2 regions of the Colwellia sp. BRX10-9 genome follow, and region 1 is predicted to be linked to the other one. Evidence: riboswitches for the same ligand, from Rfam matches in the RefSeq annotation. Region 1 holds a riboswitch; the other holds the start of a gene.

Region 1 (15,062 bases):
AAATCGTTAATAATTCAGAAAATAACCGATGTAAAACAGTGACTAACTTATAAAAGTCATAACAAAAAACATTCTAGTATCATCTAAAGTACTGTCTCAAATAAGCGACACGCTTGTTTTTTATCTTAATAAAACTAAAATACACTCCTGATTAATACTTGTGATATCTATGAAAAAATTTAGCTTGTCCGAACTTTTTGCAATAAATTTGTATTCGATTAGAAAACTAAGCATTTTAGGTTTTACTTTTGTTGCATTTCCGCTAGTCATAGCGTTAATTTATAGCGCAAATCAAGTCACTGAGCTTTCCCAACAAAGTACATCGGCTATCTTTAATGTTGCTGAACTCGTTAAAACAAACCGTGAAATTAACTTTACCTTAGCTAAAATGGAACGCAGTGCTGGGCAATTTATCATTCTAAAAGATCAAGATTTATTGAGTGCTTATTTAAAAGACGAACAAGTTATCTTAAAAGCAATGGCAAGTAATAACCTCTTTAAAAGCAACCCAAGCTTACGCTTGCTCAGCACAGAGTTTTCTCAAGCGATTGAGTACCTGCATAGCTACTTAACGCGGCACCCTCTAGAAGAATCGTCATTAACATTGTTACAAGAACAATTTACCCAACTAGTTTCGATACGAAAAACAATAGCCGAAGAAAGTAATAACTTACTTGTTTTACAAGTAGAACAGGTTAAAGATTCAGCCAACGGTGTTAGACACGATATGCTGAAAAGCTTACTTATCATTCCCTTTACTTTGCTTATCGCCGCAATTTTTATCTATTTAATCACTAAACCGCTCAAGCAATTACTCAGTAAAATACATCATTTAGCATTAGGAGACTTTGAAAAAAAGGTCACTTTACATGGCTCACCTGAGATGACAGAAATTGCTGACGCCTTGGAAGTGATGCGCAAGCGCTTGCATGCTCTGGAGTTACAAAAATCGAGTTTTATTCGTCATATTTCCCATGAACTAAAAACGCCACTTGCCGCCATTAGAGAGGGAACAGAATTACTGTACGATAACAGTGTTGGTGAGTTAAACCCCGAGCAGCAAGAAATATCTAACATTATCCGTAGCAGTGTTACCCGCTTGCAACGTTTAATTGAAGACTTACTTGACTTTAATATTGTGCTCGACTCGACCAGTTTACAAGATACTGAAATTGTTGATTTATCATTGTTAGTTACTCAGGTATTACAGCAAAGAACTTTAGATATTAAACAGAAAAACTTAACCATTGACTATAAAAACCACGCAATACAACTCAAGGTCAATGCCAAACAATTAAGTGTTATTTTAGATAACCTCTTATCCAATGCGATAAAATACTCGCACGACAATAATGTTATTAACATTAACTGTTCACTTGATAATAGTCTGTTGTCGATAACCGTTATTGACCAAGGTCGCGGAATAGCCAGTAGCCAAAAAGAAAAAATATTTGATGCTTTTTATCAAGGAACACCGGCAAAGAATGCCAAAATAAAAGGTAGTGGTTTAGGTTTAACCATAGTAAAGGAGTTACTGATGCGCTTAAATGGCACCATTAATATAACCAGTAACACAGGTAAAAATAGTGGCACTGCCATGACAATAACCTTGCCTAATGCTTTTCTAACAAAAAAAATGAGTGGAGTATCAGTGTAATGTTATATTTATTTTATAGAATACTCACTGTTAGTTTTTTACTGTTATTACTGCCCGTGTTAACGGGTTGTCAGTTACTAAACAGCGACAATAAAAGCCATCACATTAACAGTGGCCCCCTTGATTATACAGAATATTATTTGTCTTTAGTCGAGTTAAACCAAGCACAAATTGCCGATAAAATACACCAACATCAATTAGTTTCGTTAGCCGAGAGCATGTTAATCAAACAAGATAAAAATAACAGTGCTGAAACTATTGAATGGCAATTAAAATCAGCACTATTTTTTGCTCTACCTCATTCACCGGTTCACAATCCGTTTACCGCAAAAAGTAAATTAAATCAGCTGTCGCTTATTACCCTGAGTAAAAACAATCTAAGCCAAAGCGACTTTGCCTTTTTTAGTATGTTAAAAACACAACTCAACCAGCAGATATTACAACTGAATGAACTATCGCAAGAAAAAAAGGCGCGACAGCTCATTAAGCAAGCCTATCAAGATCAACAACAACAATTAGAAGTGTTAAAGCAGCAAATAAATCAGCTGAGAAAAATAGAACATAATATTAATGAGCATGGGCAGTAAAAATGATGGTTTCAACAAACAGCAAAAAATTCGATCAGCAAAAAAGTGAAAAAATACTACTTGTTGATGACGATCCCAGTTTATTAAGATTACTTGGTATCCGCTTATCTGCTGCGGGTTATCAAATAGAGTCAGCAAACAGTGCTAAAATGGCTTTAGGTATTTTAGAAACATTTCATCCGCAATTAGTGATCAGCGATTTACGTATGGAAGGTATGGACGGTATGGCATTATTTGAAAAAATCCGTCAGCAACAGCCTAATTTGCCCGTCATCATTATGACCGCACACGGCACGATACCCGATGCTATTAGTGCGACTAAGCAAGGCGTATTTAGTTTTTTAACCAAACCTTTTGAAAGCCAAGAATTACTCTCTACTGTGCAAGAAGCCATTCGCTTACAACCACAAAGTAGCGCTCATAATACCGACAAAAAAGCCGATATTTGGCGCAAGAAAATAATTAGCCGAAGTGCCGTTATGTCTTCGTTGTTACAGCAAACTTATCAAGTTGCCCAAAGTGACTTTAGTTTATTGATCCATAGTCCCAGTGGTACAGGTAAAGAACTCCTGGCAAAAGCCGTGCATTTAGCAAGTAAGCGTCATGATAAAAAATTTACGGCGATTAATTGTGCGGCAATACCTGAACAATTACTCGAGTCGGAGTTATTTGGACACTGTAAAGGTGCTTTTACTGGCGCAGATAAAAATCATCAAGGGCTTTTCCAATCAACCCATGGCGGTACGTTATTTCTTGATGAAGTCGGCGACATGCCGATGAGCTTTCAAGTTAAATTATTACGCGCCTTACAAGAAAAAGAAGTGCGCCCAGTCGGCAGTGCCCAGTCAGTAAAAGTCGATGTCCGTATTATTGCCGCTACCCATAAAAATTTACAACAAGCCATCATAGATAAAAGCTTTCGTGAAGATCTTTACTACCGCTTAAATGTTGTGGAACTCACTTTACCAGCCCTGTCTGAACGACGTGAAGATATTCCTTTGCTTGCCCAGCACTTTTTAACAGTCGCGATTAAAAGTACCAGTCATAAAATAAACGGCTTTAGCCAAGCCGCGATGGAGATTTTAATTAGGGCTGAATGGCCCGGTAATATTAGACAATTACAAAATGTTGTTGAGCAATGCGTCGCTTTATCTACCGAGCCATTAATTAGTGAGAGTTTAATTAATAATGCTTTACGTAATGAAAGTGCACAGCTGCCTTCTTTTCAAGAAGCGAGAGAGCAATTCGAGCGTGACTACTTAGCAAAATTACTAAAAACCACCGAAGGTAATGTTTCACAAGCCGCAAAAATAGCGCAGCGAAACCGAACAGAATTCTATAAATTATTGAAAAAACATCACTTAAATGCCGAATCATTTAGAGTAGATAACAACATGATTTCACAAGCATAGCCGAGCATAACTAAACGATGAAAAGCTTACACTTAACCAACTTTTTTCCTTATCAGCTGACGCAACTACAAGTAAAAGTGAGTGATAACATTGCTGACATTTACACAGGAAGATTTGAGCTTTCTCGTCAAGAATGGCGAGTGCTAGCCAGCTTAGGTAACGGAGAGTTATTATCCGCAAAGCAGATAGGTGAACAAACTAACTTAGAAAAAATGCCGGCGAGCCGGGCAATAACAAGGATGCAAGCTCAGGGATTATTGGTTAAAAACACAGATAAATCCGATAAACGCTCTTCGCTATTAAAACTAACCACGCAAGGTTTGGCGATATATCAACAGTTAATACCTATGGTGCTAGCTCGTGAGCAAGAACTATTATCGGTATTAAGTGCTGAAGAAAAAAATCAGCTAGCTAATATTATTGAAAAATTAACTTTAAAATCAGTGGATATAGCGAATCAATAACAATGACAATTGTCGCTGATAATGACTAGCCAAACTCACCATTAAACAGCCTAGGTGAAATTGGCAGACAATAAATACCTACCGTAGAGCTTAGGTTTTATCGGCTGTTATTGAACGACTCATTATTAATTAAAAAGAAGAAATTGCCGTCACTAAAGTGTCAGTAACTTCAAAAAATGCCTCACCAGATCATCGTTAATACCATCAGATAAAATAGTCTGGCAACAAAATTTTTCTGATAATACGACATGTTTTACCTCTGAACTCAAAGGGCTGGGTCAAAATATAGAGTAAATGACGTTGCGTTAAACCCGTCGAACGATTAAAGCTAACTAGCCATGAACTATAGATTTAATACTCTAACTGTTGACAAGCTATATTAATAGTCTCAAAATAACGACCATAATTGATTAGGTGCTCAATATTTATACTTTAACAAGGTATGAATTAGAGATAATCGGGAAGTTAGTACATGCTATGCATAATTCTAACGCTGCCCCCGCAACGGTAATACTTTACGCTATGTAAAGTTAAGCCCGGAGACCGGCCTAAATGATATCGAATGACTTGCAGTGCGGTGGGCGCTACGGAATTTAATGACATTAGCAATAGCTAGTTGTCATGATCCTTCCGTACCTCCCTCAAAATTTTTTGAGGTTATTATTTTTTCTTATTTACGAAATATCTTTGTTCCTTTACTCATAGCGATGCCTGTATTTGCGCAAGTAGAAGACGTGTCAACTGACGATATAGAAGTCATTGAAGTTGTTAATGATCAGTCATTTAATACACCTAATTATCAAGTATTACATCGCGAAAGCTTTATATACTCATCGCAAACGCTTGCCGATATTTTACAGTCGATAAATGGCATTCAAATTCGCCAAATAAGTGGAATTGGTAATCCTGTCTCTGTTTCAATTAGAGGGTCGAGTAGTAAGCAGGTCCAACTTTATATTGATGGTCAACTGATTAACGATAGCCAATTTGGTGGTTTTGATTTAAACCAGATACCCACAGAACAAATTGAAAGTATTGAAATCAGTAAAAATCAAGCGATTGGTACCGGCGCTACCCCTATAGGTGGTGTTATTCGCATTAACACTTACAACCCCACTGAAGACTCCAGTAAATTAACCTTGGCCACCGGCTCATTTGGCTATCAAGAAGTTAATGCGCTTTATAATAAAGCATTTAAAACTCACAGTCTGTCTTTTGGTGGTCATTATATTAACAGTGACAACGATTACGATTTTATCGTTCCAGCGGGCTTTAGTAGTAGTGATACGTCTGACAGACAAGCATTAAGAAATAATGAATTTACAAAGAAGTCTTTTTTTATAAACGACATATTCCAATTTAATCAACATCAGATCAGGGTCAATGTACAATATAACGATCAAGAAAAAGCCCTGCCTAATTACCAAAACAACTCCCCTGAAAACAATTCGACGTTAAACTCTGACAACTTACGCTATAGCTATCAACATCAATGGTTAAGCAAATCCCCTTGGCTAAATTCAATTGAATTTGAAGCCTACGCTGAAAATAAAGATGAGCGTTATATTTCAAGTCCCGACTCGATAAAACTTGATATCAATGATTATGAAACAACAAAAAAACATATCGGCTTTAAACCTTACCTTACATGGAACGAGTTTAATCTAGTGCCATTTGTCAGTTTTAATAAACAAAATTTCAGCTCTGTTAGCGAACACAACGGAAAACCAACACAATGTAATGGTATAGCGTCATGTGATATTTCAGCAAAACAAGAACAACTCAACATAGGCTCTCGCATTGAATGGCAACCCGAGTCACTCCCCATAGAAGTGTATGCATTGTTGAGTAACCTACAAGAGAAAAATTCAAACATAGCGATTAATCAATCCAGTGCAGCTAAGTTTGTAGCCAATGATAATTATCAAACAACTGAAGTCGGGTTAAGCTTTAAGCAAGGTAATTTAAAAGTTACCAGTAACTTAAGTAATGGTGTGAGAACACCGACATTATACGAATTATTTGGTGATAGAGGCTCCTTTAAGGGTAATGATAATTTATTGCCAGAAGAAGCAAAAACACTCTCAATGGGTGGGCAGTACCTTTACAAAAGTCTGTCTATATCTTCATCTATTTACCAACAAAAATTAGAAAATTCAATTGTCGCCATTTTTAACTCAAGTAATGTCGGTAGCTATAGAAATGTCAGTAATGCAGACTTGTTAGGCATTGAAATTCAAACAAATTATCAATTATTAACACAATTATCTTTCGCACTACAAGCCAATATTATAGACAGTGAAACCACATCAAAATTTGTCGCATTTAATAAGAAGAAACTACCTGGTATATATCATCAACAGTACAGCGTAGCGTTGAAATACAAGGTAAATTCCGCATGGAATATGTCATTTAAAGTAAGTAAAGATAAAGACTTGTACTTCAATCTCATTAACAGAATTGAAAATAATAACGGTCATGTAGGTAATGGTAATCCAGCCAACCGCACCGTATCAGATTTTTCAGTCAACTGGAAAAAAGGCAAACATAGAATATCTTTTGCCGCCAATAATTTATTTAACGATAAATACCAAGATCTTGCGAATAGAACATCGCAGGGTCGCAGCTTAAAAATAAAATACACAATTAAGGGATTTTAAATGTTAACTAGCTTTAAAAAACACATATTACCATTAAGTTTAGTACTGAGCACTGTTGCTCTTGCAGGCTGTGGCGGAAGTTCAAAAAGTAATGTCGCACCAATAGTTACCGGCGCAAGTAGCCCAACGATAGAAGAAAACAGAACATCAGTTGGCACCTATAATGCTACTGATGCCGATGGCGACGCTATCGTACTTTCACTTACGGGTAATTCAAGTGGTTTATTTAGCATCACACAAAGTGGTGAATTAAGCTTTATAGAGGCTCCTGATTTTGACAGCGGTGAAGTCGGTCCTTTCGCTGTCACAATTGTTGCAACGGATGACAGTAAAAAGAACTTAACCGGTGAATTGGCTATTCAAGTGAGTGTCGGTGATGTGAAAGACACACCATCATTCGCGGTTGTTCAAACAGTTGCACCTGATTTTTCAGGCTCTGAAGTTGTGACCTTAGACCCAATTACAGAGCAAGTCACCAAAGGCTATTATATTAAAGATGCCTCTGACTATACTGTTCGTAGCTACAATAAAGACGTTTTTCACATTGGCCGTTATAACATTGATTCTATTTCAAAATATAATGCTGATGCCCTTGATACAGAAGTTTGGTCATATACAACCCAAGATACCGGCGATTCAAATACTCGTAATCCCTATGACTTAGTGTCGGTCAATGAAAGCAAAGCTTATCTTTTACGTTACGGTTCAGACAAAGTTTGGATTGTTAATCCTCAGGCAACACAATTTGAAGATTTCAAATTAGGTCAATTAGATCTATCTAGCTACATCGCTGATAACAATAGTAATGGCACACCAAACCCTGCCTCTGCGACAATTGCTGACGGTAAACTGTTTATTGCTATGCAACGTTTATCAGACTCTTTTTCACCAAACACAGCTTATGTAGCCGTTTTTGATACAGCGACAGACCAAGAGATTGAAACAAATGCTGATGAAAATGATAATCTTAAAGGTATTCCGCTTCAAGGCTTAAACCCACTGGGTCATAGTATAGTGAGTCAAGGCGATACGGTATATGTTACAACACGTAACTCATATAGCAGTACTGACTTAACCTCTAGTCGCATCGAAGCGATAGCGACAAGTGATTATAACTTGAGCAGTGTTTTGTCTGCTGCAGATATTGAAAATAATACCGGTGCTTTTATTGGTTCAAGTGTCGTTGTATCCGAAACAAAAGGCTATTTTGTTGCCAGTGAAACATTTTTTACGCCAAGTTATTATGAGCTTTCAACGGTATATACCTTTAACCCGACAACGGGTGTTATTGCTAATGAAAAGGTAGCGGCTACGGGCACCGAACAAATTAGCTATATTGCTTTAGATGCTGCCAACTTTCTTTGGCTTAGCGTAAGCAATCCAGAGAAGCCAGGCGTTGATGTTATAAATACTGAAACTAACCTTAAAGCATTTCCAAGACTTGCAACAGAATTAAACCCATCTGCAATTGCCTTTATTGAATAAGATTCTCTTAAAGGTAAGACATTAAGAAATAATTTGATTTAGGGCACATATTTATGTGCCCTTTTTTATTTTTTCTCAGTGCTATATTAAGTTTAGTTAACGCACAATATTAAAGGGTTTAATTGCATTCATCTGTCTGAGTTCGAGAACGGCCTTATTGGACGTCATATCAAGTGTCACTTGCTGTTAGCCGGCCAATAACTTGTTGAATCTTATATCATAGCAATTACGTCTGCAGAACTAATGTAGTAGCTAAACTCAGCAGGTATTTTTTGTTATATCACTTTGCTATTTAAGATGAATAACCTGCGGTGATATGACTCGTAGCTCGATGTAATATGAGAAGTCTAATTCATCAAGACTTTATCGTGTAATGACAACATATTAGACTTAAATTAAGCTCAATAAAAAGCATTACTTCCCGTGGTAATTACCATTGCTGGGGCTGCGCAAAATTATCATCGGCTTAACCTTTAATTTACTGAGCTGATAGATAAATCATCAATCAGCTCAGTAAATTGAACCGCTATCTTTGCTGATCAATTTTTTCACACATATCTGCAACACCACTTAACATTCTGGTACTGAATCTATGTAATAAATCTGCATCAACGTGAATAAACTTATTGTTTTTCACCGCGGGTATTTCTGGCCATTTTTGCCAGTCAATAATGGGTTGTGGTTTATCGGAGTTTTCATCCGGTAAAATCATTAAGTGCGGCTGGGCAACAATAACGTTTTCCGTGCTTATCTTTGGATAAGGCGTCGGGTTATCCTTAAAAACGTTCACTCCCTGGCACACTTCAATTAACTGATTTATCCAAGTTGTGCCATTAATGGTCATCATTGGCTCTGACCACAGTTGATAAAAAACAGGGATGGCTTGCTTAGTTTTATTATCGAGCCGTAATTTTTTTAAACGTTGTTCATAAGCTAACGCGACATTTTCTGCTTGCTGTTGATGTCCGGTTAAACCGCCAAAATAACGTAATTCAGTGGCAACATCCGCAATATCTACTGGATTACTAAAAACAATTTTTAGTCCTAAGCGTTTCATTTTATCAATGTCACTTTGCGAGTTGCCTGACTTCCAAACAATAACTAAATCAGGATTCAATGCCAATAATTTTTCTATTTGCATGCCGTGATAGCTGCCAACACGCGGAATATCTAGCGCCGCTTTAGGGTAATCGGAATAGGCAACCGCACCGACTATTTTATCGCCAGCACCAATATCAAATAACATTTCAACAATATGTGGCGCTAAGGCAACGATGCGCTTTGCCGATTGCTCAGCAAAACTTTTACTGGGTATGACTATCAGCAATAAGCTTATTACGGCGAAGGATATAAATCTTTTTGTCATTTTATTAAGCCTTTTACTTTTTAAGAGGCGCTTTTCAAGCACTAGGGTGTGGTCGTTTTGCTGTTGTTAATAATATCTTCAATCGCTGATATTTTTAGGTATTGCTGGCAAACATTAGCCAAACGTTCAAGCTGTTGCTCTCGGTGTTCATCAAGATTAATCGTCCGCTGGATGTCATTGTTACTGTCTAACCAGTCAACTAATAATTGTGTCGCAGCCCCTTCATCAAAAATACCATGTAGGTAAGTACCCGCTATTTGATTATCATTTGAAACACAACCATCGCTGGTCTGATTGTCACTTTTATTGAACAACAGAGGCACAGGCGTTTTATTATCAATAGCCGTCATGGTAGAAACACCACAATGAATTTCATAACCTTTGACCTGACAACTTTTACTGCCCAAGGTCATAGTGGCAGAGACTTGTGCTAATTTTTTTTCTGCGGTTAATTCAGTAGTAAGTTCGAGTAAACCTAAACCCGTTATCGCCTCAATCGTTGACTCAATACCTTCAGGATCGCTGATAGTTTGCCCAAGCATTTGATAGCCACCGCAAATACCAAACACTTTACCACCGTAGCGCAAATGACGTTCTATATCACTTTGCCAATCTTGTTCTTTAAGAAATTGCAGATCAAAAATAACATTTTTACTGCCGGGTAAAATCACTAAGTCACAATTGTTTATCCGCTCGCCCATTTTGACATAACGTAAATTTATTTCAGGGTTTAAACGTAACGTATCAAAGTCGGTATGGTTACTTATGTGCGGTAATAACGGTACAACAATATTTATTTTGGCTTGTTCAACCTTGTTTTCAATCGCAACGGCATCTTCGGCGTCAAGTGCTAAGTCGTGTAAATAAGGTAATACCCCTAATACTGGCTTACCCGTTTTCTCTTCTAACCAATCAAGTCCAGACGTTAATAAGTTAATGTCTCCACGAAAGCGATTAATTATAAAACCTTTCACGCGGTTTTGCTCTGAAGATGATAATAGCTCGAGTGTCCCCACTAAGTGAGCAAAAACACCCCCCCGATCGATATCAGCAACGAGGATCACAGGACAATCTACCGCTTCGGCATAGCCCATATTAGCAATATCATTAGCGCGTAAATTTATCTCTGCGGGGCTACCTGCCCCTTCAACCATTAGCAGCTGAAACTCTTTCGCTAAACGGTGATGTGATTCGAGGACAGCGTCCATCGCTACTTTTTTATAGTCGTGGTAGCTGGTCGCCTCCATATTTGATATGGCTCGACCATGAACAATCACTTGTGCCCCCGTATCGCTATTGGGTTTAAGTAATATCGGATTAAAATCAACACGTGGTGCAATCTTTGCGGCCACTGCTTGTAGTGCTTGCGCCCGACCAATTTCACCACCATCACTAGTAACAGCACTATTTAAAGCCATATTTTGTGGCTTAAACGGTGCTACTTTATAACCTAAATTTACAAATACTCTGCATAAACCAGCCACCAAGGTACTCTTTCCAGCGTCAGAGGTGGTGCCCTGCACCATTAATGTTTTCATTAATTTTGTTGTTCCGATATTTTACTTATCAACGCGTCACTTTTTAATGTCAGTGGTAATCCAGCGATAACAAAATCGACTTGCTTGGCTAATGTAGCCAGTTCTTGATGCAGCCAACCTGCTTGGTCGACAAATTGTCGCGACAGCTCGCCCATAGGCACAATGCCATGCCCGACCTCATTACTAACAAAAATAAGCTTTTTTGATTGATAGGCGTTGGTATCGCTAATAAATAGCGTTATAAATTCGATAAACAGTGACTTTTGCTGGCGATAAAACTCGCTATCTTGATGGCATAAACAATTACTTAACCAAAGTGTTAAGCAATCAACCAGCACACAATCATTGCTTTGTAATGCTTGTTGAAGTGCCTCAGCTAAATACAACGGCGATTCAAGCAGTTGCCAATGTTGAGGACGTTCGCCTTGATGCTGTAAAATACGTGCGCTCATTTCCTCATCATGGGCTTGCGCCGTAGCGAGATAACATATCGTTAGCCCTGCTGATTCAGCCTGTTTGGCAATATTTTCGGCGAAGCTCGACTTTCCTGAGCGTGCTCCGCCTAAAATTAGATGAAGTGTATTAGCATCACTAATTTTCATAGGCCTGCCTCCGTCAAAAATGTTGTCGCTGGAGATGCTAAGACCAGTAAAATAGTATAAACCGCCACTTCTAAAATTTGTTGCGCAGCTCCTAAACAATCACCAGTAAAACCACCTAATTGACGATTAAACCAAAATATTAATAAAAGACGCATTAGCCATAAGCCCCCTATTAGTACTAAACAATGCACGGCTGGTAATAAGCTAAACATCACCACCGCTGCGGTAATTAATAAGATTAACAAGCCTTTTAGAGATAAATGTTGCGCTAAAGGTTTAACTTTTGATTGTGCATCTTCGCTGACATAAGCCATGCTAAAGATTAAACTGGTACTGACGGCTCGGCTTAAGGTATGCGCTATAATCAATGCCACAAAAAGTGCTAATAAAGGATTGCTGCTATGGCTACTTAATAACACTAAACTCTGATATTTGATCATTAAAATAAAAAATAAGCTGGCTGCGCCATAAGTCCCTAAACGGCTATCTTTCATAATGTTTAGCTTTTGTTCAACGGTCCAACCACCACCAAAGCCATCCCAAACATCAGCCCAACCATCTTCGTGAAAAGCGCCGGTAAGCAATAAGCTCGCCGCCATAGAAATAAGTACCGCTAAAGAAATGGGTAAAAAGCTCGCCAACAACACTAAAATAGAGGCGGTGATCACACCAATAAACAAACCAATTAAGGCAAAATATCGGCTCGCTTGATGAAGCATTTCAGGTTTTACCACCTCAGGTAAACGCACCGGTATACGAGTAAAAAAACTTAAAGCGAGTAACAACAAATAGTATTGTTGTTGGCATTGTTGCCAGCGTGATTGCTTAGTCATTTAATCTTCAGCTTTGTTAGTGTTAGCACCCGTAACATCGGTCACTTGCGCCTGAGTAAAGCTTGCCATATCATTATAAAAAGCCACAGCCGCCTGAATTAATGGCAGTGCTAATGCAGCGCCTGTGCCTTCCCCTAAGCGTAAACCTAAATTTAATAGCGGCTTAACCTGCAAATGGCTAAGCATTTTTTGATGACCTTGCTCACCCGAGCAATGGGCAAAAATCATATACTCTTTAACATTTTTATTAATACTGATAGCGAGCATAGCGGCGGCAGTACAAATAAAACCGTCAACAACAACAAGCATTTCTTGTTCGGCCGCCGCTAACATAGCTGCGGTAATTTGTACGATTTCAAAACCACCTAAAGACGCTAAAATTTCTTTAGGGCTGCTGAGATTCCCTTGATGAAGCACTAATGCTTGCTCAATGACCTGTTGTTTGATTTTTACTATTTCATCACTAACGCCAGTACCTCGTCCAACACATTCACTGGCTGAAATACCCATAACAGCCGCCATAATAGCTGCGGCAGAAGTGGTGTTACCAATTCCCATTTCACCAAAAGCGATTAAGTTACAGCCTTTTTCATGAACTGATTTGACCAAAGCAGTCGCTTTTTCAAAACCGAGTTCAACTTGCGCTAGACTCATCGCTGGTGCGATATTTAATGGTGCGGTGATATTGCCTAAACGTTGATTGATAACGCCTGAACAATTATCAATTGGCGATAAAATACCCGCATCTACCACACTTAACTGCCAACCAAGCTGCTTACAAAAGACATTAATCGCCGCGCCACCGCTGGCAAAATTAGCCACCATTTGTGAGGTCACTTCACTAGGTGCAATAGAAACACCTTGCGCTGCGACACCGTGATCACCGGCAAATATAAATAAACTAGGATGTTTAATACTCAATGATTGTTGGTCAGTATTTACTATTGATAACTGCACAGCGGCAATAATTTTAGCGGTATCTTCTAGTTGGCCTAATGCGCCGAGTGGTTTAGTTTTTCCATCGATAGTCGACTGGATCTGTTGATTAAACACATCAGTTACTTTTTTAATAGCAAAGTTCATCAATAGCTCCTTTAAGCTTTATTTTTGCGAAAGTACAACAAGGATAAAAAGAATAAGCTCCCCAAAGCAGAAGTGATAACACCTACGGGTAGCTCTTGGTTTTCTAGTACAACTCTCGATAATACATCCACCCAAATCATAAAAATACCACCGACTAAAGCCGTTAACATAATGCCAAAAACAGTACCTTGAGAAACAAAAAATCGTACAATATGGGGTATCATCAAGCCAACAAAGCCTATACCGCCGCACAAAGAGACTAACGTTGCGGTGATCAGTGAACTCAGTACCAACATCACTAAGCGAAAGCGGTTAACATTAATACCTAAGGTTGTAGCACTTTCATCGCCTAACAACATTGCATTCAGTTGGCGTCGATACGCTAACATCATAATGACACAGCTAATAATAACGACCGCGGGAAACCATAAAATAGACCATTGCGCACGCGAAAAACTGCCCATAGTCCAAAATAATATCGCCGTAACCGCTTGTGGATCGGTATGATAAAGTAACAAGCTAGTAAATGAGCTGAACAAAAACGATAACGCTACGCCAGCCAATAGCATAGATTCAACTTGTTGACTTTGCCGACGACCAGAGATCATTAGCAACATTAGCATCGCCACTAAACTGCCCGCAAAAGCCGCGACAGGTGTTACAACAGAAATAGTGCTGCCCAGTAAAACAATAGATATAACGACTCCTAAAGAAGCCCCTGAAGAAATACCAAAAAGATAAGGGTCGGCTAATGGATTTCGCGTTACCGTTTGTAAAATCAGCCCAGAAACCGCTAAGCCACAACCCGCTAAAAAAGCTAAAATAGCTCGCGGCATACGTAATTCCCAAATAATACGCTCATAAAAAATCACCTCGCTCGCGTATTTATCTGTGGATAAACTAGCCAGTAGACTCGAAGTAACATCGCTAAAACTAATATCTGCAGCACCTAAAGATAACGACGCAATAAAGCTGATAACACCAAAAGCTAAGGTCAGAAAAATAATCCACGAATGATTGACCTTAAACATGAGGTAACGCTCTACTTTCTGCCGTTTTTTCTTGAGTATCGTAGCCATAGAAATAAGAAATATGAGGAACCTTATGTTGTGGATGAAGAGAGACTTGCGCGCAGACACCAAATACATTTGATAACATTTCAGAGGTGATCACCGCTTGTGGTGACCCTTGCTTAACCAGTTTACCTTTATCTAACACCAGCAGTTGATCGCACATCGCACTGGCAAGGTTTAAATCATGAAAAGACGCAATAACCGTGATGCCTAGCGATTTAGCTAATTCAATAACCTGAATTTGATAGCGAACATCAAGATGACTGGTTGGCTCGTCCATAATAAGTAAGCTGGGCGTTTGC
Region 2 (15,062 bases), on a different contig from region 1:
TAACCTCTGCAACACCTATTATGTATAAAGGTGCGACCACTGAGATTAAGGCCGTGATAGGTCAAGCATGTCCTGATTTGGTTTATCCAAACGAAGCCGATTGGGGTTACGTAAAAGTAGATCTTGATGAAAAGTCATTGGCATCGGCACAACAACACATTAATGCGATTGATAACCCCACTATGCGCTTAATGCTATGGCAGAGTTTGTCTGACAGCGTCAACGATGCAAATTTAGCCGCTGACCAGTTGGTAACGTTTGCCATGGCTAATATTGAAGGTGAAAGCGATTATAACGTATCACGTAAAATTGCGAGTACGTTAACCTCGGCTTTAGGCTTCCTAACTGTTGCAACACGTTTAGAGCAAAAAGATTATACAGCGCTTTATATGGACGTTGAAAACTTATACTTACGTTTATTAGAAAATGCCGAAGCGGGTTCAGACTTCCAAAAACTTTGGTATGGCCGTTATGTTGGTGTAACGAAAACAACTAAGCATTTAAATCACTTACAAAACATTTTGAACGGTGAAAAAAGTTTTGATGGTATTACCATAGATCAAGACAAGCGCTGGACATTAATTGCTAAAATGAACCGTTACCAACATGGTAATTACCAAGCATTATTGAGCACTGAAGCCAAAAAAGACATTACCGATTCAGGTGTTAAAAGTGCTATTTATGCAGAAGTTATTCGACCTGAGGCTGAAGTTAAAGAAAAATGGTTTAACATCGTTATTAATAACCCTGACAAACTAAAACTTTCTACCCTTCGTTATATTATGTGGGGTTTATTCCCTGGTGAGCAACAAGCTTTAGAAGCGCCTTATAAAGCTAAAATTCTCGCACACATTCCTAAATTAAATGAAGGAAGTGATTTAGGTTTATTAGAATCTTTTGCCGGTAGCATGTTGCCGACACAATGTAATGCAGTCAGTGAAGCAGAATTAGCGCAACTGATTAAAGACTACAGTGGTATGAAGCCACAAGTGTTAAAGACAGTCAAAGCTAGCCATCAACAAATTGGTCGCTGTGTTAAAGCGCTTGAACTATTAAAATAATATTTCGTTAGCGTAATAAAAAGGCCTTATGTGAAAACATAAGGCCTTTTTTTATTCTATTTAATTTTATAAAAAATTAAAGCGTTAAAGCGTAAGCTCTAGCTTTTTCTAGGTCTTCTGGCGTATCAACCCCTTCAACCGCTAAACGAGTTTCTGCTACCGCAACATGAATTTTTTCACCTTGCCATAATACGCGCAGTTGTTCTAAAGACTCAATTTGCTCTAATTGACTGGCCGGCCATTGCACGTAATCTTTAATGAACCCAGCGCGATAGGCGTAGATACCAATATGGCGTAAGTAAAAATCGCCAATAGCGGCGGGACTTTCCTCATTAAGAAAGCGATCTCGGTCATAAGGGATCGTCGAACGGCTAAAGTACATCGCATAACCGTGTTTATCTGTTAACACTTTAACCGCGTTAGGATTAAAAGCCTCTTCAACGTCATGGATATGCACAGCAAGTGTCGCCATTCTAGCTTGTTGTTGGTTTGTTCTTTGCTGGTCTGCTAAATTTCTGGCAACTTGAGCAATATTTTCAGCGGGAATAAAAGGCTCATCCCCCTGAACATTAACGATAACCTGATCATCGTCAAAGTTATAAATGTTCATCACTTCGGCTAGACGTTCGGTACCCGATTGATGATCGGCACGAGTTTTACAAACCTCGCCACCAAATGCTAATACCGCTTCTTCAACCTGCTTATTATCAGTGGCGACAATCACTTGGCTAGCACCGCTTTGCTGGGCTTTTTCAACAACCCATTGGATCATCGGCTTACCATTAATATCGGCTAACACTTTTCCCGGTAAACGAGACGACTCAAACCGAGCAGGTATTACAACAATAAAAGACATTTAATTCTCCAAATATATTTAATTAGTCATTTTCAGTAATACGGCGCGCTTCACTTTCTAACAAGACCGGAATACCTTTTTCAATAGCGTAAGCAAGGCGGTCGAATCTACAGATCAATTCTTGTTGTTCTTTATTGTAATCAAGTTTGCCCTTGCATGCTGGACAAGCTAATATTTCCATTAGTTTTACGTCAAATGCCATGTTTATTCTCTTATTTATCAGTTTATTTATTAGTTAACTTAGCGTGAATCTAGCCTTAATACGGCTCAGTTTATCTGCTTTTACTTTGTCAAATAGCGCATCTAAAAATGGCGTTATTTGTTTATTTTCAATATGGGCATCAACCGGTAAATACCACCAGTTATTTTTAGCAAAAGACGTACATTTTACCGCGTCTTTTTCTGTCATCAAAAGTGGAATATCGTCAGAAAAACTGACAAATTGTGCTTCATTATAATGCTGATGATCTTTGAAACCTACCGATGCTTCAAGACTAAAACCACTATCAACTAAGGTTTTAAAAAAACGGCTAGGGTCACCAATACCGGCGATAGCATTGATACACTTAGTTTGACTTTCGTTATCATTAAACTGTTGATAAAAATCAGTTAATGATAGTTCCTGCTTGGTTTTAACATTGACCACCATTTTTGCCATTAAAGTCATTGTTATTTGTGGTATACCGACTGGATAGACTTTATTATCGGTTGGCGTTGCGCCATTAAAGATAAGCGCGTCGACTGTTTTTAAACGCCATAAACCTTCACGTAATGGCCCTGCGGGTAATAACAAGCCATTTCCAAACACGCGTTTACCGTCAATAACAATAAGCTCAAAATCTCGTTCTAAGCGATAGTGTTGTAAACCATCATCAGCAATAATAACGTCGCAGCCTTGCTGCATTAACAACCTGGCACTCGCCACTCGATCGCCGCCAACCACAACAGGAATACCATGGCGTTGATAAATTAATAAAGGCTCATCGCCTGTTTCAGCTGCGCTACTGCTTGCATTGAGTAAATAGGGATAGTGCGGTGCTTGTCCGCCATAACCTCGACTAATAACGCCAACTTTCATGTTTTGTGCTAAGCATTGCTTAATTAAGTACAAAACCACCGGTGTTTTTCCGTTACCACCAATACCAATATTACCCACCACCACAACAGGGATGTCGATACCAAAAGATTTAAAAAAATACAGTTGATAGCATTTTCTTCGTAACGCGGATAGCAACCAAAAAATAACGGTTAACGGTAACAAGAACGGCACGAGCAGCCATTTTGCTGGGTGTTGAAAAAACCAAACCTTTTCAATTAAGCGCATAGCAAAATCTCAACCGTCATTTTATTCGCTAAATTGAAAGTTGTGTAATTTTGCATAAGCACCTTCTTTTGCTAATAATGTTTGATGATCGCCCTGTTCAAGAATTTTCCCTTGTTCCATAACGATAATTTTATCGGCATTTTCAATGGTAGACAAGCGATGAGCAATAACAATACAGGTACGATCTTTTTGTAAAACTTGCAAAGCATCTTGAATATGACGTTCTGACTCGGTATCTAATGCACTGGTTGCTTCATCAAGAATTAAAAAAGGTGCATCACACAATAATGCTCGAGCGATAGCAACACGTTGGCGTTGTCCACCAGAAAGTAAAGCACCATTATCACCAATATTAGTATCTATTCCATCAACCATATTTTCTGCAAACTCAAGCACATGAGCACTTTTAGCCGCAGCTAAAACTTCGTCACGACTGGCGCTGGGTTTACCATAGGCAATATTATTAGCGATAGAGTCATTGAATAACACCACTTGCTGAGAAACATAAGCAAACTGAGCACGTAAGTCTTTCAACTTGTATGAGGTAATGTCTTTTCCATCAATTAATACTTTACCCGCTGTTGCATCATAGAAGCGCAGTAAAATTGCACTGGCGGTTGATTTACCACTCCCCGAGCGACCAACCAAAGCTACTGTTTCTCCAGCATTCGCGGTAAAGCTTAGTTGAGTAAGCGCTAATTTTTCGTCGTTAGTATAAGAAAAATCAACTTGTTCAAAAGCAAGTGTTCCTTTGGCTTTCTCAAGTGATTGTTGACCCGTGTCTTTTTCATTTTCTTGGTCAAGCACTGCAAAAATACTGACACAAGCCGCCATACCATTTTGAAAGTCACTGTTAACCGTAGTTAGTAACTTTAAAGGTCTCAGTAGCATAGTCATACAAGTAATCACCGTTATGAAAATCCCTGGCGTTAAGCTTGCTTTCATACTTTCTAAATTGGCAACGTAAAGTACAAACGCTAACGCAAAAGAAGCGATAATTTGTATTAAGGGTACGCTGAAAGATTTTGTGGCCACCATTTTCATGCGCTGTTGGCGATTATGTTTATTTATCTGACCAAAACGTTCGAATTCACGTTCTTGCCCGCCAAAGGTTAAGACAACCTTATGAGCGTTAAAGGTCTGCTCGGCAGCAGAAGTGACTTCTCCCATCGCATTTTGAATTTTTTTACTAACTTGGCGAAAACGTTTCGAAACCACAGTAACAATAATAGCGATGATAGGAGTTATAAGGAGGAATATTGCTGATAACTGCCAACTGTTGTAAAACATAACCGCGAGAAAGCCAATCACCATAGCACCTTGTTGTACTAAGGTAAGCAACGCTTTACTGGTTGCATTAAGAACTTGCTCGGTATCAAAGGTCAGTTTAGAGATTAACGTTCCAGTAGACTCTTTATCATGAAAAGTCACCGGTAGCGCCATAATGTGTTCGAATAAATTTTGTCTTAAATCGGTAACGACATTATTACCCACCCAAGCTAAACAATAATTACCAAAAAAATGGCAGATACCTCGGATAATAAAACAAACAATAACAAAAAGTGGGGCCCACTTCATAAAGTTAGGATTAGCATCAGTTAAACCATCATCGATTAATGGCTGTAACTGCGAGAAAAATAAAGTGTCGATACCGGCATAGCCAAGCATCCCTAATATAGCGATGACAAACCCTGCTTTGTAAGGTTTGGCATAACTCATTAAGCGTTTAAAATTTTGCCACGTTGTGGCTTGTGCGGCTACTTTGCTTTTACTTGCTAACATTCAGTCTCTCTGTGACTTCGCGATTAATTATTCATATCCAAGCCATTTTAGCGTTATTTCTTAGTTGCAACCAACTAATAATATTTACAACGTTAATTAGCAAACCAATATGGCTTGATATGCAGACGATAAGATTGAATTTCAAGGGCTTGTTCGGTAATGTTTATGCGGATCATTCCATGCTCAGCAGTTGCATACGGCGTTACATTAAGCTGATGATAACGTTTAAGTACCGCTTTATTAGGCATCTTCCATCGATTCATAAAACCCGCACTAAAGATAACGGCCTCGGGTGAAACCGCTTTAATAAAACGCGTACTTGATGAGGTTTTAGAGCCATGGTGCGGCGCAACAATAACATCAGCTTTTAACTGATTAGCGATTTCAGTATTAGCGACCAGTATTTTTTCAACTTTATGAGGAATATCACCCGTTAATAGCACCTTATATTTACCATCAGAAATATGGATCACGCACGAATTATCATTTTCTTTATCTTCAAGAACCACCGGCCACAACACAGAAAAAGTGAGACCTTGCCAAGTAAAGTCATCGCCTTGTTTACAACTGTACATGTTAACAAAACTATACCTGCCAACATCTTCTACCGGTTGATTATATTTGATGTGCTTAACGATAATTTTATTTAGCGCCATTTTTTTATCGATAAAAGCCAAGCCACCAGCATGGTCGTTATCTGCATGACTTAACAGTAAATAGTCAAGAGTGGTCAAACCTTGATACTGTAAATAAGGAAAAACCACACTTTCTGCCAAGTTAAATCCACTGGGGTAACTTGCCCCAGTATCGTATAAAATAGCCTGCCCATGCCTTTCAATAACAACCGCTAACCCTTGCCCAACATCAAGGACATTTACTTGCCAATCATCATTTTTTTGTTGGTCATTAAAAAACATATAACTGAATAAAAAAGTGAGTAATAGCGCAACAGCCAGTACTTTTTTGGGTAAGGCTAAAAAATAACTGATGAAGCATAAACCGCTGATTATCAAAATAATCATTAATGTCTGATGGCTAACGTCGATAAACAGCCATTGTTGGCTCGATAAGTAACTTAGCCACTGCCAAATAAACGTTAATGATATTAACGATAACTCAAGAAAAAACATAGCCAGCGTTTCACTAAAAGGCATAGCAACCACAGCCAATAAACATAACGGAATAGCGGTAAAGCTCATCCAAGGCACGGCAATAATATTAGCAAGTAATGCAGAAAGAGGCAGTTGATGATTCAATAAAGCCGCCACGGGCAACATAAATAATGTTAAGCCTAGCTGGATAATAATTAGAGAGTGGAGCCAGGCTTTTATTTTGTCAACTTGACCATCACCTGATGTTAAGAGTAACTTTCGACATCGCCAGATAACCAATAATATCAGTGATACCGCATAAACGCTTAGCCAAAAACTGACACTAAATAGACTAAAGGGTGATATTAATATAATGCAAACGATACTCAGTAATAACCAACGTATTATTGTTAATTTAACCCCCACGAGCTTAGCGCAAATAAATATTTGCATCATGATCAAGGCACGTAATGTGGGTAAAGAAAAGCCGGCCAGATAAGCATAAAATAGTGCGACTAAGCTACTAAAAGCGAAAGCCACGATACGGCTGTTCTTTTTTACCAACCATAACTTGCCTTTTTGAGTTAACAGTACGTAAAACGGACTATAGCGAAAAAACATCAACATGAATCCAAAAGCACCACTGGCAATTAAGCCTAAGTGTAAGCCAGAAATAGCCATTAAATGCTGTGTTCCTGTTGCTTGTAAAACTTGCCATTGCTCAGCCGTAATTTTGCCACGCTCGCCAAAGGTAAGAGCAAAAATAAAATGGTGCAGCTCGTTTGTTAAAGTCAATGAGTCCATTAATTCATTGAGTTGTAAGTACAATTTTTGACGATAACTAGGCTGCGCTGCTATTAATTTATTTTTTGCTGAATGTTTTACATAGCCAGTAGCATGGAGTTCCTTTTGTCTTAACCATGTTTGATAGCTAAAACCGCCAATATTTGCAAAACCATGGGCAGGTTTTACTCGCACCGTAAGTTGCCATTTCTGGCCTTGGTTAATCTTAGTAACTTTTTTTAAGTGATCCGGTTTAACAGACTTATGATCCCAACGCAGACGAATATTTATCTTTGATTGAAGTTTTTGTTGATTGACTTCTTCAACAACAAAATTAAAACGTGATACTTGTTTAACCCTTTCATCCTTGTTTGTTTTACGCGTTAATGACTTTGGAATATTAGCAACAACACCTCTTACCGTTAAGGTTGTACCGAAAAAATCATCTGTAATTAGGCTATTAACTTGCCATATATTTTGATAAACGAAGCCAGCATAGAGTAACCAAGCACAGCCAAAAAAGAGCCCACTATAACTCCGTAACCTTTTGATGAGACAAAAAATGACAGCAAAACAAAAACAAATATAAACTTGCGAAATGTCTGGTACTATCGGTAAGAATAGTGACAAAATAGCACCGATAAAAAATGTAAATAGCCACCGTTCCATAGTGATTAATTTCCGTATCTGTCTAATCGATAAATAAAGCCTAGATAATATAAGTAAGTATATGCCTAAAAAACTCTTCAAGCGTTATATGCCGGATCACAACACCATAAAAAATAATAAACATTTAAAAATTTTTGGTGCGTCATTGCATAACCCCAACTTATGGCATTTAAACCGTAATTCTGTCGCAAAAGCTTTTGCCGTAGGTTTATTTTTTGCCTTTATCCCGGTACCTTTTCAAATGGTTTTAGCTGCTGGTGTTGCTATTATAGTACATTCGAATTTGCCACTTTCTGTTGCACTCGTTTGGATAACTAATCCGCTCACAATACCCGCAATTTTTTATGGCTGTTATATGGTTGGCATCTGGCTACTAGGCCGATCTGAAAAAGAATTTGTATTTGAAGCGAATTGGCAATGGCTGGTTGATAGTTTATCAACTATTGGACCAGCATTTTTACTTGGCTGTGGCGTGCTAGCGGTACTTTTCTCGCTAATAGGTTATTTTGCCATACATGGCCTATGGCGATATTCTGTTATCAAACAATGGAATAAACGTAAAAGTAGAAAGTAGAAAGTAAAAATCTGCTCTAGTCTCGCGTTGGTGATAAAAATCATCTGTTAATAATGTAAAAGCGAAACCCGCTACATTTGTCCTAACACCTGCGCTGGCTCAACATTAGTTGCTTGCCATGCGGGGTAAATAGTCGCCAGTAAACTCATCAGTAAAGCCGTAAAAACAGTGATTACAACATCAGTTTGGCTTAAGTGAGTGGGAAGAAAGTCGATAAAATAGATATCACCTGATAACACTTTTACGTTAAGAAGTGTTTCTACTGCAGTAACAATATCAGTTAAATTTAATGAGATAACAATACCTAACACTGTCCCCACTAGACAACCCACGACTCCATTAACCAGTCCTTGAAACATAAAGGTCATCATTATAACGCTCGCCGGTGCTCCCATAGTTTTTAAAATAGCGATATCACCTTTTTTCTCATTGACTGCCATAATAAGCGTTGAAACAATATTAAAACTTGCTACCGCTATGACTAATATTAAGACAATAAACATCACTAATCGTACAAGTTGTATATCATTAAAAATATGGCCGTGACTTCGTGTCCAATCATAAATGGCAACATAAGTATCATCAAAGCTATAAGCAACATCACGTGTTACCTGGGGCGCTTGAAAAACATCAGCTACTTTTATGCGAATTCCCTGAACTTGCCCCTTCGCGAGATTAACCATTTTTTCGGCATGCTCAAGTGAAAGATATACAGAGTTTTCGTCAATCGTACCGCCAAATTTAAAAATGCCAACAACTTTTACTTGGTGCTTAACCGGCACAGGAAATTTAGCACTCACTTGCTGGTTATTTTTTTGGGCAATAACACTCGATAGTAACAATTGTAGTGAGTCGCCTAATTCAAGTTGTAATTTTTTTGCAACTCCCGAACCGATAACAACACCAACCGTAGGGTTTTCGGTATTTTCATTATCAACGATCGCTTGCCAGCTGCCGGCAATCATATAATCGGCAATGGTAGAAACTTGCTGTTCTAACTTTACATCGACACCACGCACAGCAACGGCTTTGAGTTCACTGCCATGTTGCATCATACCGGTAAGTTTAATCACAGGTGCAGCGGCTATCACTTGTGGATGTTGTTGTGCTTTCGCCACGTGTTTTTGCCAGTTATCTATCGGCGTATTAATAGCAATTAGCTCACCGTGAGGAATAACCGACAGCAAATGTTGCGCTAATGCTCGCTCGAAACCGTTCATTGCTGAGAGCACTATAATCAATACCATTACACCAAGCGCAATACCGATAGTGGAAGATGCTGAAATAAACGAAGAGAAGCCATTACCGTTTCGGCTACGCACATAACGTAAACCTAAAAATAAACTTAATGATTTGGTCATTTAAAAGCCTTAACTTTCAAGGGGCGCTAACCGGCCGTGCGATAAACGTAGTTGACGATCCATTCTGGCAGCAAGTATTAAGTCATGGGTAACAATAACAAAACTGGTGTTTACCGTTTTATTAAGGTCACGTAATAACTGATATATTTGCTCTGCGGTATCAAAGTCTAAATTACCTGTTGGTTCATCAGCTAATATTAATGAAGGTTTAGTCACTAATGCCCGAGCAATAGCGACACGTTGACGCTCACCACCAGAAAGCGCGGAGGGCCGGTGCTCAAAGCGGTGACTTAACCCAACCTGTGTGAGCATTTCTTGTGCGGCAGCTAGGGCCGATTTAGGTGAATCCCCGCGAATCAGTAAAGGCATTGCCACGTTTTCTTGTGCTGAAAACTCCATCATTAAATGATGGAATTGATAAATAAAACCAATATGTTTATTGCGAAATTTAGCACGTTGCTTGTCAGATAACTGGTGGATATCAACACCGCTAATAAAGACCTGCCCTGAAGATGGAGAATCGAGTGCTCCAGCTATATGTAAAAAAGTACTTTTACCACAACCAGAGCTGCCCACTATAGCAACAAGTTCACCCGCATCTACTGACAAATCAAGCCCGTCTAAGACTTTGGTTTCAATGCTACCTTGATAATATGACTTTGATAATTGCTGACAAAGTAAACCTTTACTCATTTCGTAAAACCTCGGCAGGCTCTGTTAAAGAAGCCTGATAAGCGGGATATAATGTAGCAATAAAACTCATCGCTAACGCTGATAAAACAATACTAAACACATTGTTCACTGATAGTTCGACGGGCAAAGACTGCCCTGCTCCCAATAAATTAACACCGAGAAGGGTAAATATAGTGTTTAAATTTAAGGTTAGTATGGCGCCAACCACAGTACCGATAGTGACGCCCCAAAAACCATTAACTAAACCTTGAGTAATAAATATTTTTACCACGCCAAGACGATCTAGCCCAAGTGTTTGTAAAATACTAATTTCACCCTTTTTTTCGATAACAACCATCACTAAAGCGGAAACAATATTAAACGCGGCAACGGCAATAATTAAGCTCAACATCAACCACATCATATTTTTCTCCATGCGCACAGCAGAAAATAAAGCGCCTTGAGTATCGCGCCATGTCGTAAAATCATACTGTGGATATTGTTGTTTTAAACGTTTGACCACTTGCTCAGCAGCAAAAGCATCATCAAGATACAAACGAAGTTTTTCAACGCCATCACCTCTTTGTCGATGAAGTTTTGCGCCATCTTTACTGTGAATATAGACCAGTCCTTCATCAACTTGTGAGCCAACACTAAAAATACCAGCGATGGTAAAAGTGCGTTGCACCGGAATTCTCCCCATTGGGGTAAATACGGTTTTATTAGGCAGTGTTAAACGTATTTTATCACCCAAATCGACATCAAGTTGCCTTGCTAACGACTGTCCGATAACAATGGCAAAGCTCTGTGTCGATAGATTATCTAAATGTCCTGATACCATAGAGTTGTTAACAATATTGTGCTGCTCGAATTCAGGCATGATTCCTTGAATGAGTACACCGCGTAATGCGCCAGAATTAGCTTGTATGAGTGCTTCACTTTCCAACAAAGGAGTAACTTCTTTAACTTTAGGCGTAAGTAATAATTGTTCACGTAGGATTTGCCATGTAGGTAAAGCATTGTTTTTGTTTTGCTGAGGTTGATTGGCGACGACAATATGGGGAACTAGACCCAATATTCTCCGTTTTTGTTCACCTTCTAAACCGTCCATAACGGAAACAACGGTGATCAATGATGCGACACCCAGGACGATACCGACAATGGAGAAAAAAGTGATAAAGGATACAAATCCAGAACTTTTACGGCTACGACTATAGCGTAGCCCAATGAAAAAACTGACGGGTTGAAACATTAATTAAACTTCATCTTATGTTATTCAGTAAGAGAACTATTACTCTATAAGTAGCCACAGCATAGCACAGTCAATGTTTTATTTGGCAGCAAAAAAGCCAACAATTAATATTGATAAAAATCAAAGTAAAAAATATTACGATTACTTTCAATTAGTTAAATAAAAAAATAAAAAAATCATCAGGCTTAATGTACAAAATAAAATACGGCACTGCTGATACATTATGTAAAAATTCATGTCCAAATCTAGTAAAAAGCCCTGTAACCCTTTAGTATCAATGCGTTTACCATTTTATAACCATATTCTTTACTTAATAATAATGAGATTACCATGAAAAAAATAATAACAGGTGCAGTCTGTTCTTCGTTATTGTTGCTTGCCGCTTGCAACGACAATCCAGAAAGCACTGAGACAACTAAGCAAGAAATGCCTATCATGCAAAAAACTGCATTAGCTTCAGGTATCGACAAAGCAACAATGGACTTATCCGTTCGTCCACAAGACAACTTTTATCGTTATGTAAACGGTGCTTGGTTGAACGCTAATGAAATCCCTGGAGATAAAACGTCAATTGGTGCCTTTTATGACTTACGTGACGAAGCTGATGACAATGTAAAAGTAATCATTGAAGAATTAGCAGCAACAGAAAATTTAAAAATGGGCAGCGACGAGCAAAAAGTAGCTGACTTATTCCGTTCATATATGAACATGGATGCACGTAATACTGCAGGTACGGCTCCTATCCAACCATTATTTGATAGCATCAATGGTTTAAAAGACAAGAATGAACTTGCGACATTTTTTGGTGAAAATCAAAAAAATGGTGTAGGTAGCCCATTAGCGTTTTATATCAGCGTTGACGGTAAAGACTCAACTCGCTATGCCACTCATATTTGGCAAACAGGTTTAGGCTTACCCGACAGAGATTACTACTTTGATGAAACCGAACGTTTTGCCGCATTACGTAAAGGTTATGTTGCTCATATTGAAAATATGTTCAACTTAGCTGGTTTGAAAAACGGTAAAGCTGCTGCGCAAACGGTCATGGCAATTGAAACTAAATTAGCAGGTTTTCATTGGACAAAAGTTGAAACTCGTGACAGCAGTAAAACTTACAATAAATTCGATGTCGCTGACTTAAACACAGTTACTGATGCATTTAACTGGAATGCTTACCTTGCTGCTCAAGGCGTATCAGCCCAAAAAGACATCATTATTAACCAACCTTCATTTGTTAAAGGTTTTGGCGAAATATTTGCAGCAACCTCATTAGCTGATTGGCAAACTTACTTAACTTTCCATACCTTAAGTAACTTTGCTGGTTCTTTAACCGCTGATTTAGATAATGAAAATTTTGACTTTTATTCTCAGCAGTTAAGAGGACAAAAAGAACAACGTCCAATGTGGAAGCGTGGTGTTGGCGTAGTTAACAGCAATTTAGGTGAGGTTATTGGTAAAGTTTATGTGAGCCGTCACTTTAAGCCTGAAGCTAAAACCCGAATGACACAACTTGTTGAAAACTTACGCGGAGCATATGGTGCAAGTATTGATGAACTAGAGTGGATGTCTGATTCAACTAAAAAAGCTGCCCATGTAAAACTAGCAAGCTTTGATCCTAAAATTGGTTACCCAAATAAGTGGGAAGATTACTCCGCACTTGTTATTAAAGGTGATGACTTAGTTGGCAATAAAATGCGTTCTGGTAGTGTTTCTCATCAAAAAGAAGTCGCTAAGTTAGGTGGTCCAATTGATAAGCAAGAATGGGGCATGACGCCGCAAACTGTTAATGCTTATTACAATCCAACTAAGAATGAAATTGTTTTCCCTGCAGCCATATTACAACCACCATTTTTCAACTTAGCCGCTGACGATGCGGTTAACTATGGCGGTATTGGCGCGGTTATCGGTCATGAAATGGGTCACGGATTTGACGACCAAGGGAGTAAGTATGATGGCGACGGTAACATGCGTAACTGGTGGACTGAAGCAGATTTAGCAGCCTTTAAAGTTCGCACCGATGACTTGGTAAAACAATACGATGGCTATTCAGTATTTGAAGACTTAAATGTAAACGGTTCTTTAACACTGGGCGAGAATATTGGTGATTTATCAGGGGTAACTATCGCGTATAAAGCTTATATTGCTTCATTAAATGGTAAAGAAGCACCGGTAATTGACGGACTAACTGGCGATCAACGTTTCTTCATGGGCTTTGCTCAAGTATGGCGTGGAAAAAAGGTTGAGAAATCATTACGTAATCAAGTAGCAACTGACCCTCATTCACCTGGTGAGTTCCGTGCATTAGGCTCTTTATCTAACATGCCTGAATTCTACAAAGCGTTTAACGTTAAAGAAGGTGATGCTATGTATATCGCCCCTGAGAAACGTGTAAAAATTTGGTAAGCCAATGGCTTAATTAAATAACGTTATTATTAGAAAAACACTAAAAAGCCAACAACTATTGTTGGCTTTTTTATTACTGAAAATACCCGGCCTTAGATTCTATTTATCAAAAACATAAAATCAATGATGTTTAATACCGCTAGATATTGTAAATAATTATAAATCTCGTAAACTAACGCAACGTAAATGTGTTTAGGGAATAAGGTGAGAAACCTTGACTGTTCCCGCAACTGTAAATTGTAGTGACTTAAGAGTTGCCAATGAGTCAGCATACCTATCCACAATAAAATCACCACCATTAACATCAATAAAATCGTGCGGGAATACACGGTAAATTGCTATTTTTTAAGGGCCCCCCTTAACGTTAGCCTTGCCTTTTCTCCTCTTTAAAAAAACTATAATTACCCATAGGAATACTCATGGTTGACGAAACACAAAAAAGTGAAAAACACCAAGCACGCATGCAAAAAGTAAAAGACAAAGTTGATGCAAGAGTTGATGCTGCCACTGATGAACGCGGTATATTAATTGTAATTACAGGTAACGGTAAGGGTAAGTCAACATCAGGATTTGGCACGCTAACTCGCGCAGTAGGACACGGTCTAAACGCAGCAGCCATTCAGTTTATAAAAGGCACTTGGGCTTGTGGCGAAAGAAATGTCCTAGAAAAGCTCGGCGTACCTTTTCACGTGATGGCAACAGGGTTTACTTGGAATACACAAGATAAATCAACCGATATTGCCGCTGCTCAACTTGTTTGGAAAGAAGCAAAGAAACTATTAGCTGACGAAACCGTTGATGTTGTGCTACTTGATGAACTGACTTACATGCTGTCGTTTAAATACCTTGATCTTGATGAAGTACTAGACGCCATCGCTAATCGCCCGCCGATGCAACATGTAATAGCCACAGGCCGTGGCGCACACCGTTCACTCTTAGAATTAGCTGATACAGTAAGTGAAGTGCAATCGATTAAACATGCTTTTGATAATAATATAAAAGCACAAAAAGGTATTGATTGGTAATAACTCAGCCATATTGATACCAACTACGTTATGTTGATACCAACTACGTCATGCTGATAACAACTACGTCATGTTGATAACAACTACGTCATGTTGATACCAACTACGTCATGCTGAATTTATTTCAGTATCAGCATGGCGAAATGACAACCTAAAATCGAGCTTTCATGTGTTACACGCATAATGTCTGAGATTGATCTCTTCAGATC

What was found. A riboswitch is a leader RNA that binds a small molecule or an ion and turns the genes downstream of it on or off. The one in region 1 is predicted to bind cobalamin.
Region 2: another riboswitch for cobalamin. It lies ahead of cobO (cob(I)yrinic acid a,c-diamide adenosyltransferase); the one in region 1 lies ahead of H4J69_RS10460 (TonB-dependent receptor).

The regions. Positions count from the first base shown of each region.
Region 1 covers NZ_JACGVV010000015.1:21,209-36,270, reverse strand. Annotated here, with positions in the region: gene H4J69_RS10480 (cell wall metabolism sensor histidine kinase WalK) at 170-1,657, shown strand; gene H4J69_RS10475 (hypothetical protein) at 1,657-2,244, shown strand; gene H4J69_RS10470 (sigma 54-interacting transcriptional regulator) at 2,247-3,656, shown strand; gene H4J69_RS10465 (MarR family winged helix-turn-helix transcriptional regulator) at 3,674-4,120, shown strand; cobalamin riboswitch at 4,516-4,687, shown strand; gene H4J69_RS10460 (TonB-dependent receptor) at 4,717-6,780, shown strand; gene H4J69_RS10455 (cadherin repeat domain-containing protein) at 6,781-8,265, shown strand; gene H4J69_RS10450 (cobalamin-binding protein) at 8,792-9,631, opposite strand; gene H4J69_RS10445 (cobyric acid synthase) at 9,673-11,169, opposite strand; gene cobU (bifunctional adenosylcobinamide kinase/adenosylcobinamide-phosphate guanylyltransferase) at 11,169-11,771, opposite strand; gene H4J69_RS10435 (adenosylcobinamide-GDP ribazoletransferase) at 11,768-12,604, opposite strand; gene cobT (nicotinate-nucleotide--dimethylbenzimidazole phosphoribosyltransferase) at 12,605-13,687, opposite strand; gene H4J69_RS10425 (iron ABC transporter permease) at 13,699-14,718, opposite strand; gene H4J69_RS10420 (ABC transporter ATP-binding protein) at 14,711-15,062, opposite strand, start outside.
Region 2 covers NZ_JACGVV010000037.1:47-15,108, reverse strand. Annotated here, with positions in the region: gene pepN (aminopeptidase N) at 1-1,061, shown strand, start outside; gene kdsB (3-deoxy-manno-octulosonate cytidylyltransferase) at 1,138-1,917, opposite strand; gene H4J69_RS16865 (Trm112 family protein) at 1,940-2,119, opposite strand; gene lpxK (tetraacyldisaccharide 4'-kinase) at 2,153-3,241, opposite strand; gene msbA (lipid A export permease/ATP-binding protein MsbA) at 3,263-5,023, opposite strand; gene H4J69_RS16850 (DNA internalization-related competence protein ComEC/Rec2) at 5,116-7,566, opposite strand; gene H4J69_RS16845 (DUF2062 domain-containing protein) at 7,628-8,140, shown strand; gene lolE (lipoprotein-releasing ABC transporter permease subunit LolE) at 8,212-9,501, opposite strand; gene lolD (lipoprotein-releasing ABC transporter ATP-binding protein LolD) at 9,511-10,194, opposite strand; gene H4J69_RS16830 (lipoprotein-releasing ABC transporter permease subunit) at 10,187-11,425, opposite strand; gene H4J69_RS16825 (M13 family metallopeptidase) at 11,756-13,828, shown strand; cobalamin riboswitch at 13,981-14,125, shown strand; gene cobO (cob(I)yrinic acid a,c-diamide adenosyltransferase) at 14,248-14,853, shown strand.